2 linked regions of the Simiduia agarivorans SA1 = DSM 21679 genome follow. The protein of the gene in region 1 binds, or shares a complex with, the protein of each later gene. Links are inferred from orthologs where the notes say so. Each region holds a gene or a part of one and is shown on either strand. Other genes may lie near its edges.

What was found.
Region 2: the proteins of secG (region 1) and secY are in contact, whole or in part, in a crystal structure (PDB 5AWW), measured with the Thermus thermophilus proteins. The link is inferred for Simiduia agarivorans SA1 = DSM 21679 from one-to-one orthologs. Residues at the interface, in WP_223903268.1 of Thermus thermophilus: Tyr5, Ile9, Tyr12, Leu13, Ala16, Leu19, Val20, Val23, Leu24, Gln26, Glu27, Pro28, Gln30, Gly31, Ala32, Asp34, Leu35, Met36, Gly37, Gly38, Ser39, Ala40, Asp41, Leu42, Phe43, Ala45, Arg46, Val48, Tyr53, Thr56; in WP_096411648.1 of Thermus thermophilus: Leu14, Gln16, Arg17, Phe20, Ile34, Pro35, Pro37, Ile72, Arg108, Arg109, Asn112, Gln113, Arg116, Ile117, Ile120, Pro145, Gly146, Trp147, Phe152, Phe155, Val156, Val159, Thr160, Val162, Ala163, Gly164, Ala166, Leu167, Trp170, Glu173.

The regions. Positions count from the first base shown.
Region 1 is NC_018868.3:1,649,048-1,652,236, reverse strand. What follows is about bases 309-3,185. They hold secG (preprotein translocase subunit SecG), read left to right. Parts: upstream 309-1,508; coding sequence 1,509-1,862; downstream 1,863-3,185. Other genes in these bases: rimP (ribosome maturation factor RimP), read left to right, coding at 2,820-3,185; tpiA (triose-phosphate isomerase), read left to right, coding at 731-1,468; glmM (phosphoglucosamine mutase), read left to right, coding at 309-581. Also shown: more of glmM, read left to right, coding at 1-308; more of rimP, read left to right, coding at 3,186-3,189. UniProt on the Bacillus subtilis protein: Involved in protein export. Participates in an early event of protein translocation.
Region 2 is NC_018868.3:2,006,531-2,009,759, forward strand. Bases 116-3,032 are described here. They hold secY (preprotein translocase subunit SecY), read right to left. Parts: upstream 2,274-3,032; coding sequence 957-2,273; downstream 116-956. Other genes in these bases: rpsK (30S ribosomal protein S11), read right to left, coding at 116-206; rpsM (30S ribosomal protein S13), read right to left, coding at 246-602; rpmJ (50S ribosomal protein L36), read right to left, coding at 811-927; rplO (50S ribosomal protein L15), read right to left, coding at 2,287-2,721; rpmD (50S ribosomal protein L30), read right to left, coding at 2,725-2,910. Outside these bases: more of rpsK, read right to left, coding at 1-115; more of rpsE, read right to left, coding at 3,033-3,229. UniProt on the Bacillus subtilis protein: The central subunit of the protein translocation channel SecYEG. Consists of two halves formed by TMs 1-5 and 6-10.

The sequences.
Region 1 (3,189 bases):
AGCTGGTCGATGGCGACGAACTGCTGTTCATCATTGCTGCGCACCGCCGTGAACAGGGGCGCGATTGCCCCGGTGTGGTGGGTACGCTGATGAGCAATTTCGGTTTTGAGTTGGGTCTGAAAGACCTCGGCATGCAGCTGGTGCGTGCAAAAGTCGGCGACCGTTACGTGATCGAGGCTATGCGCGACAATGGTTGGGATCTTGGCGGTGAGAGCTCAGGCCACATAATTTGTGGTGACCTGACCACCACCGGCGATGGCGTGGTGGCGGCTTTGCAGGTGCTGCTCGCCATGGTGTCTACCGGTAAAGGGCTGCACGAGCTCAAGTCCGTCATGAGCAAATTCCCGCAAACCATGATCAATGTGCGTTTAAAAGATAAGGCCGCGCTCGACGATAATCCGCGCATCCTGTCCGCCGTGGCCGAAGTGGAGGCAGCACTGGCGGGCAAGGGGCGGGTACTGTTGCGTCCCTCCGGCACAGAGCCGGTGGTCCGTGTGATGGTGGAGGGCGATGACGCCGTGGTGGTAAAACGCCTGGCGGGTGAGCTGGCGGACGTGGTGAAAGAAGCCGTTGGCGCCTGATCGCCCGGGCCTCCAAATTATTGAAATTGCAGTAAAAAGCCGTTGTATCTGATTGGCGACTTCGCTAACATTGGCGCCCGCTCAGGGAGGCCCCCTGGGAAGCGCTAGCTTGAGTGCTGCTGCATTCACCTGACATGAAGGAAATGAGCATGCGACGTTCCCTGGTGATGGGCAACTGGAAGATGAACGGCAGTCTGGCTGCCAATCAGGTGCTGCTTGAGGCGCTCCTGGCTAAATGGCAGGGTGTGCACAAAGCTGAAGTCGCGGTCGCGCCTGTGTCGTTGCACTTGGCACAAGTCGGTCAGCTGCTGAGCGGCAGTAATATCCAGTTAGCCGCGCAAGATGCCAGCGCACATGCGAGTGGGGCGTTTACCGGTGAGGTTGCGGCCGCCATGTTGTCGGAACTCGATTGTCGCTATGTGATCGTCGGCCACTCCGAGCGCAGGCAATATCATGCAGAGTCCAGTGAGCTGGTCGCCAAAAAGGCGAAAGCGGTGCTTGCTGAAGGCATGGTGCCGGTGGTTTGTGTAGGCGAGACGCTGTCTGAGCGCGACGCCGGCCAGACTCTCGCAGTCATCAGCGAGCAGCTGTCACCGGTGATTGCATTGTTTGGTGCGTCGCTGGCGCAAATTGTTGTGGCGTATGAGCCCGTATGGGCAATTGGCACAGGTAAAACGGCGACGCCCGAGCAGGCCCAGGCAGTGCACGCGTTCATTCGCGACCAATTGGGCGCTGCAGGCGAGCAGGTCAGAATTTTATACGGCGGCAGTGTCAAGCCGGCCAATGCCGAGGCGCTGTTTGCCAAGACGGATATAGACGGTGCGCTGGTTGGTGGCGCAGCGCTCAAAGCAGATGACTTTTACGCCATTTGCCGGGCGGCCGATTGAATTGAGTGCGCTGAGTGCGTGCGATTAGTAAGAGAAGGTTATGGAACAGATTATTATTGTGGTTCACGTGCTGGCGGCACTGGCCATCATCGGCCTGATCCTGCTGCAGCAGGGTAAAGGCGCAGAGGCAGGGGCTTCCTTTGGCGGCGGCGCGTCTCAGACGGTATTCGGCAGTCAGGGCGGTGGTAACTTTTTTACCCGCATGACCGCGATATTTTCGGTGATTTTCTTTGCTACCAGCTTTGGTCTGGCCATTGTTGCCAAAAACCAGGCTGAGATCTCATCCAGCGCGGGTATTCCGGCAGTGGTTGAGCAGTCTGCACCGGTAGATGGCGGAGAAGTACCTTCAGTTCAACAGGAATCTTCGGAAGTACCAGAAGTTCCTGAGCAGTAAGCAATTGCTGCAAACCCCTTATGCCCAAGTGGTGAAATTGGTAGACACGCTATCTTGAGGGGGTAGTGACGCAAGTCGTGCCGGTTCAAGTCCGGCCTTGGGCACCAATGAAAAAAGACCCCGCAAGCAAAGCTTGCGGGGTCTTTTTATTTTCTAAGGCCTACCCCGGCTGGGCCGGACTACGTCCGGGTTGACGGCGGCCGTCCGTGGCCGCCGCCCTTCGGGCTGCTGTCGCAGTCCTCGTTTGCTCCCGGCAAACGAGTGGGCACCAATGCAAAAGTCCCGCTTTGCTTCGCTTGCGGGACTTTTTCCTCCCATATCACGTTTGAAGGCAGCTTTATCTGGGTAATGCAATGTGGGCTGCTGTGGTAGCCCTGGTTTTCATTTGGTAAGCGCATGGGGGTATGGTGGAGGTCCTCCGCTTGGATGAGGGATTTAGTGGCTAGCATCAGGTGATTAGCGGCCGGCCCCTGGCGTTCCGCTCAAAAACTGCCCGTCCCGCTGTATTTCTGCCCTAAGTAATTGTTTTTATAAAATAAATGCAAAAAGGGGGTTGACCGACTATGGGGGTCTCCCTATAATTCGCGGCCTCGGTTGGGGACATGTTCACACCGAGTGACGGTGCGGGGTGGAGCAGCCTGGTAGCTCGTCGGGCTCATAACCCGAAGGTCGTTGGTTCAAATCCAGCCCCCGCTACCAATTTTCAGGTTTGGTACCAATGCTAACACTGATGTATAGTGTGGCGCAGTTGGCCGGCATCGCCGGGCAGAAGTCGAAATACCAGGTCGGCTTTTGGCTACTGAGCAGCGTCAGCGACGCGCGAAAAGCCCCTTATGGGGTTTTTTTGTATGTGCAGCATGGCTGCACGCAGTAACAATGCCGCGCATTGTCGATGCGAGGCGAAAATAAGAATGGGCCTCAGTGCCCATTTTTTGTTTGTTTTTTCAGGTCTATCGAATGACAGCAAAACACGATGCGCTCGAAGCTATGGTGATCCCGGTGGTTGAGGCCATGGGGTGCGAATTCTGGGGGATGGAATATCTGTCTCAGGGTCGCAATGCCACGCTGCGTATTTTTATTGAAAAAGAAGGCGGCGTGCAGCTTGAAGACTGTGAAAAAGTCAGTCGCCAGGTCAGTGCAGTGATGGATGTAGAAGACCCTATTGCCGGTGAATATACCCTTGAGGTGTCATCGCCCGGGATGGATCGTCCGCTCTACACGCTGGCGCACTATGCGCGTTTTGCTGGCGAAAAAGTCGAGCTACGTTTGCGGGTGCCGTTTGATGGCCGTCGCAAATTTTCGGGGCTTATCGTTGGCGTGGAAGGTG
Region 2 (3,229 bases), 360 kb from region 1 along the record:
TCAGCGGCTACCTGGGCTGCGAACGGGGTGCTTTTACGTGAACCACGGAAACCTGAACCACCGGCAGTTGCCCAGGACAAGGTGTTGCCCTGACGGTCGGTGATGGTCACGATGGTGTTGTTAAAAGACGCATGGATGTGGGCAACGCCGTCAACCACGGTCTTTTTGACCTTCTTGCGAACAGTCTTATTACTTGGCTTGGCCATAGCAATCTCTTCCTAAACCTTTGGTTACCGAAAAGCCAATTACTTCTTAATTGGCTTGCGCGGACCCTTACGGGTACGGGCGTTAGTCTTGGTGCGCTGACCGTGTACCGGCAGGTTGCGACGATGACGCAAACCGCGGAAACAACCCAGATCCATCAAACGCTTGATGTTCATGTTGATTTCACGACGCAGATCACCTTCTACGGTGCGCTTGGCGACTTCGCCACGCAATACGTCCAGCTGCTCTTCAGACAGGTCACCCACCTTGGTGGTTTCAGCGATGCCGGTGTCTGCCAGGATTTTCTGGGCAGTGGTACGGCCGATGCCAAACACATAGGTCAAGGAGATAACCGCATGTTTGTTATCTGGAATGTTTACTCCAGCAATACGGGCCATTCAAATTACTCCGATAAGTACAAATTTGCGGCGCTGACAGCATAGACGTCACCTACCACACGAAAAGGCGCGGGAGGATAGCGAAAATACCAGCAAAAAGCAATAGCCCGAGGATTGCTCCCCGGGCGACAGTCAACGCCCCCAAAGCCCCTGAGGCCAGGCCTCACGGGGTTTTGCCAGCACCAGACAAGGTACCGGCAGGCGAAAATTAACCCTGACGCTGCTTGTGGCGCGGCTCAACGCTGCAGATTACCCGCAGAACACCGTTGCGCTTAACCATTTTACAGTTGCGGCAAACTTTCTTAACTGAAGCACGAACTTTCATTTTCTACCTCGCTCAATTCACCCTGACCCTTAGCGGCCAAAGCTCTTCAAGTTAGACTTCTTCATCAGTGAGTCATACTGATGGGAATAAAGGTGGGCCTGAACCTGAGACATAAAGTCCATGATAACCACCACCACGATCAACAACGATGTACCGCCCAAGTAGAAAGGCACATTGGTGAATACGATCAAAAACTGTGGCAACAAACACACCGCTGCCATGTACAGAGAGCCAACCACGGTTAAACGGGTCAACACCTGGTCAATATATTTGGCCGACTGCTCACCCGGGCGGATACCCGGAATGTAGGCACCTGACTTCTTCAGGTTGTCAGCAACTTCTTTCGGGTTAAACATCAACGCCGTGTAGAAGAAGGTAAAGAAAATAATCATGCCGGCGAACAAAATGAAATTCAGCGGCTGACCTGGACCAATGGCCAGAGCAATTTCCTGTAAAACCTCACTGCCCGCGCCGTCACCCTGACCAAACCAGCTCGAAATAGACGCTGGGAACAGCAACAAGCTGCTGGCAAAAATGGGCGGAATCACACCGGCCATGTTCACCTTCAAAGGCAGGTGAGACGACTGCGCTGGCATCGCATGACGACCCTGCTGACGTTTGGCGTAGTTAACCGTGATGCGGCGCTGACCACGCTCAACACGAACCACAAACCACACAATCAATACCGCCAGGAACGCAATGGCCAACAGCATCAGAATATGCAGATCACCCTGACGTGCGCTTTCAAACGACTGACCGATGGCACTGGGCAGGCCTGCCACAATACCGGCAAAGATCAGCATGGAAATACCGTTACCGATACCCCGCTCTGTCACTTGCTCGCCCAACCACATCATGAACACGGCGCCGGTCACCAGGGACACAACCGCGATGAAGTAGAAGCTGAATCCGGGCTCGCCACCGTACGCCTGACCGGAGAAACCCACAGCCATAGCAATACCCTGGAAAGTGGCCAGAATTACTGTGAAATAGCGAGTGTACTGGCTGATCTTGCGACGGCCTGCATCACCTTCTTTCTTCAGCTGCTCGAGCGACGGCGTCACTGCGGTCATCATCTGAATAATGATGGACGCAGAGATGTAGGGCATGATGCCCAGCGCCAGAATACTCATGCGCTCAAGCGCACCACCGGAAAACATGTTGAACAAACCCAGAATGGTGCCCTGGTTTTGGTTAAACAAGCTCGCCAGACGCTCAGGATCAAGCCCCGGCACCGGGATATGGGTCCCGATCCGGTATACAACTATCGCCAGAAACAGAAAACGAAGGCGAGCCCAAAGCTCGCCCAGTCCTTTCTGATTCCCTAATGGCAGATTACTCGCCATTCGGAACCTCGCTTTATTCTTCTACTTTACCGCCAGCGGCTTCAATCGCAGCCTTGGCACCCTTGGTAACGGCCAGACCCTTTACGGTCACGGCTTTAGTCAGTTCGCCAGACAGCATGATCTTGGCGCGCTTGATGTTGGTGCCGATAATATCAGCTTGCTTCAGCGCTTCCAAATCAATCAGCTCGCCCTCTACCTTGTTCAGCTCGCCCAGACGCACTTCGGCAGTAACACGGCCGATGCGAGAGGTAAAACCGAACTTCGGCAGGCGCTTCTGCAAAGGCATCTGACCGCCTTCGAAGCCTGGACGAACGCTGCCACCGGAGCGGGACTTCAGACCCTTGTGGCCACGGCCAGCAGTCTTACCAATACCGCTACCAATACCGCGGCCTACGCGCTTGCGCGACTTGGCGCGGCTAGGATCGGGACTCAGAGTATTCAGACGCATTGCTTACTCTCCCTCTACCTGAACCATATAGTTCACTTTGTTAATCATTCCGCGAACGGCAGCGGTGTCTTCCACTTCAACAGTGTGACCGATGCGACGCAGACCCAGGCCCTTCAGGCAGGCCTTGTGATTCTCCAGGCGGCCGATAGAGCTCTTCACCTGGGTCACTTTGACAGTTTTCTTAGCCATGGTCGTTCCAATATCTCAGTTGGTCGAGGCCTTAGCCCGTGATGTCTTCAACACTTTTGCCACGCTTGGCCGCTACGGATTCCGGAGAAACCATGGCTTTCAAGGCGTCGAAAGTGGCGCGCACTACGTTTACCGGGTTGGTAGAGCCGTAGCACTTAGACAGTACGTTTTTAACACCCGCGATTTCCAGCACGGAGCGCATTGCACCGCCGGCGATAACACCGGTACCCGCAGAGGCAGGCTGCATGTAAACCTTGGAACCACCGTGACGACCCTTGGTTGGGTACTGAAGGGTGTCGCCGTTCAGCTCAACCTGGAT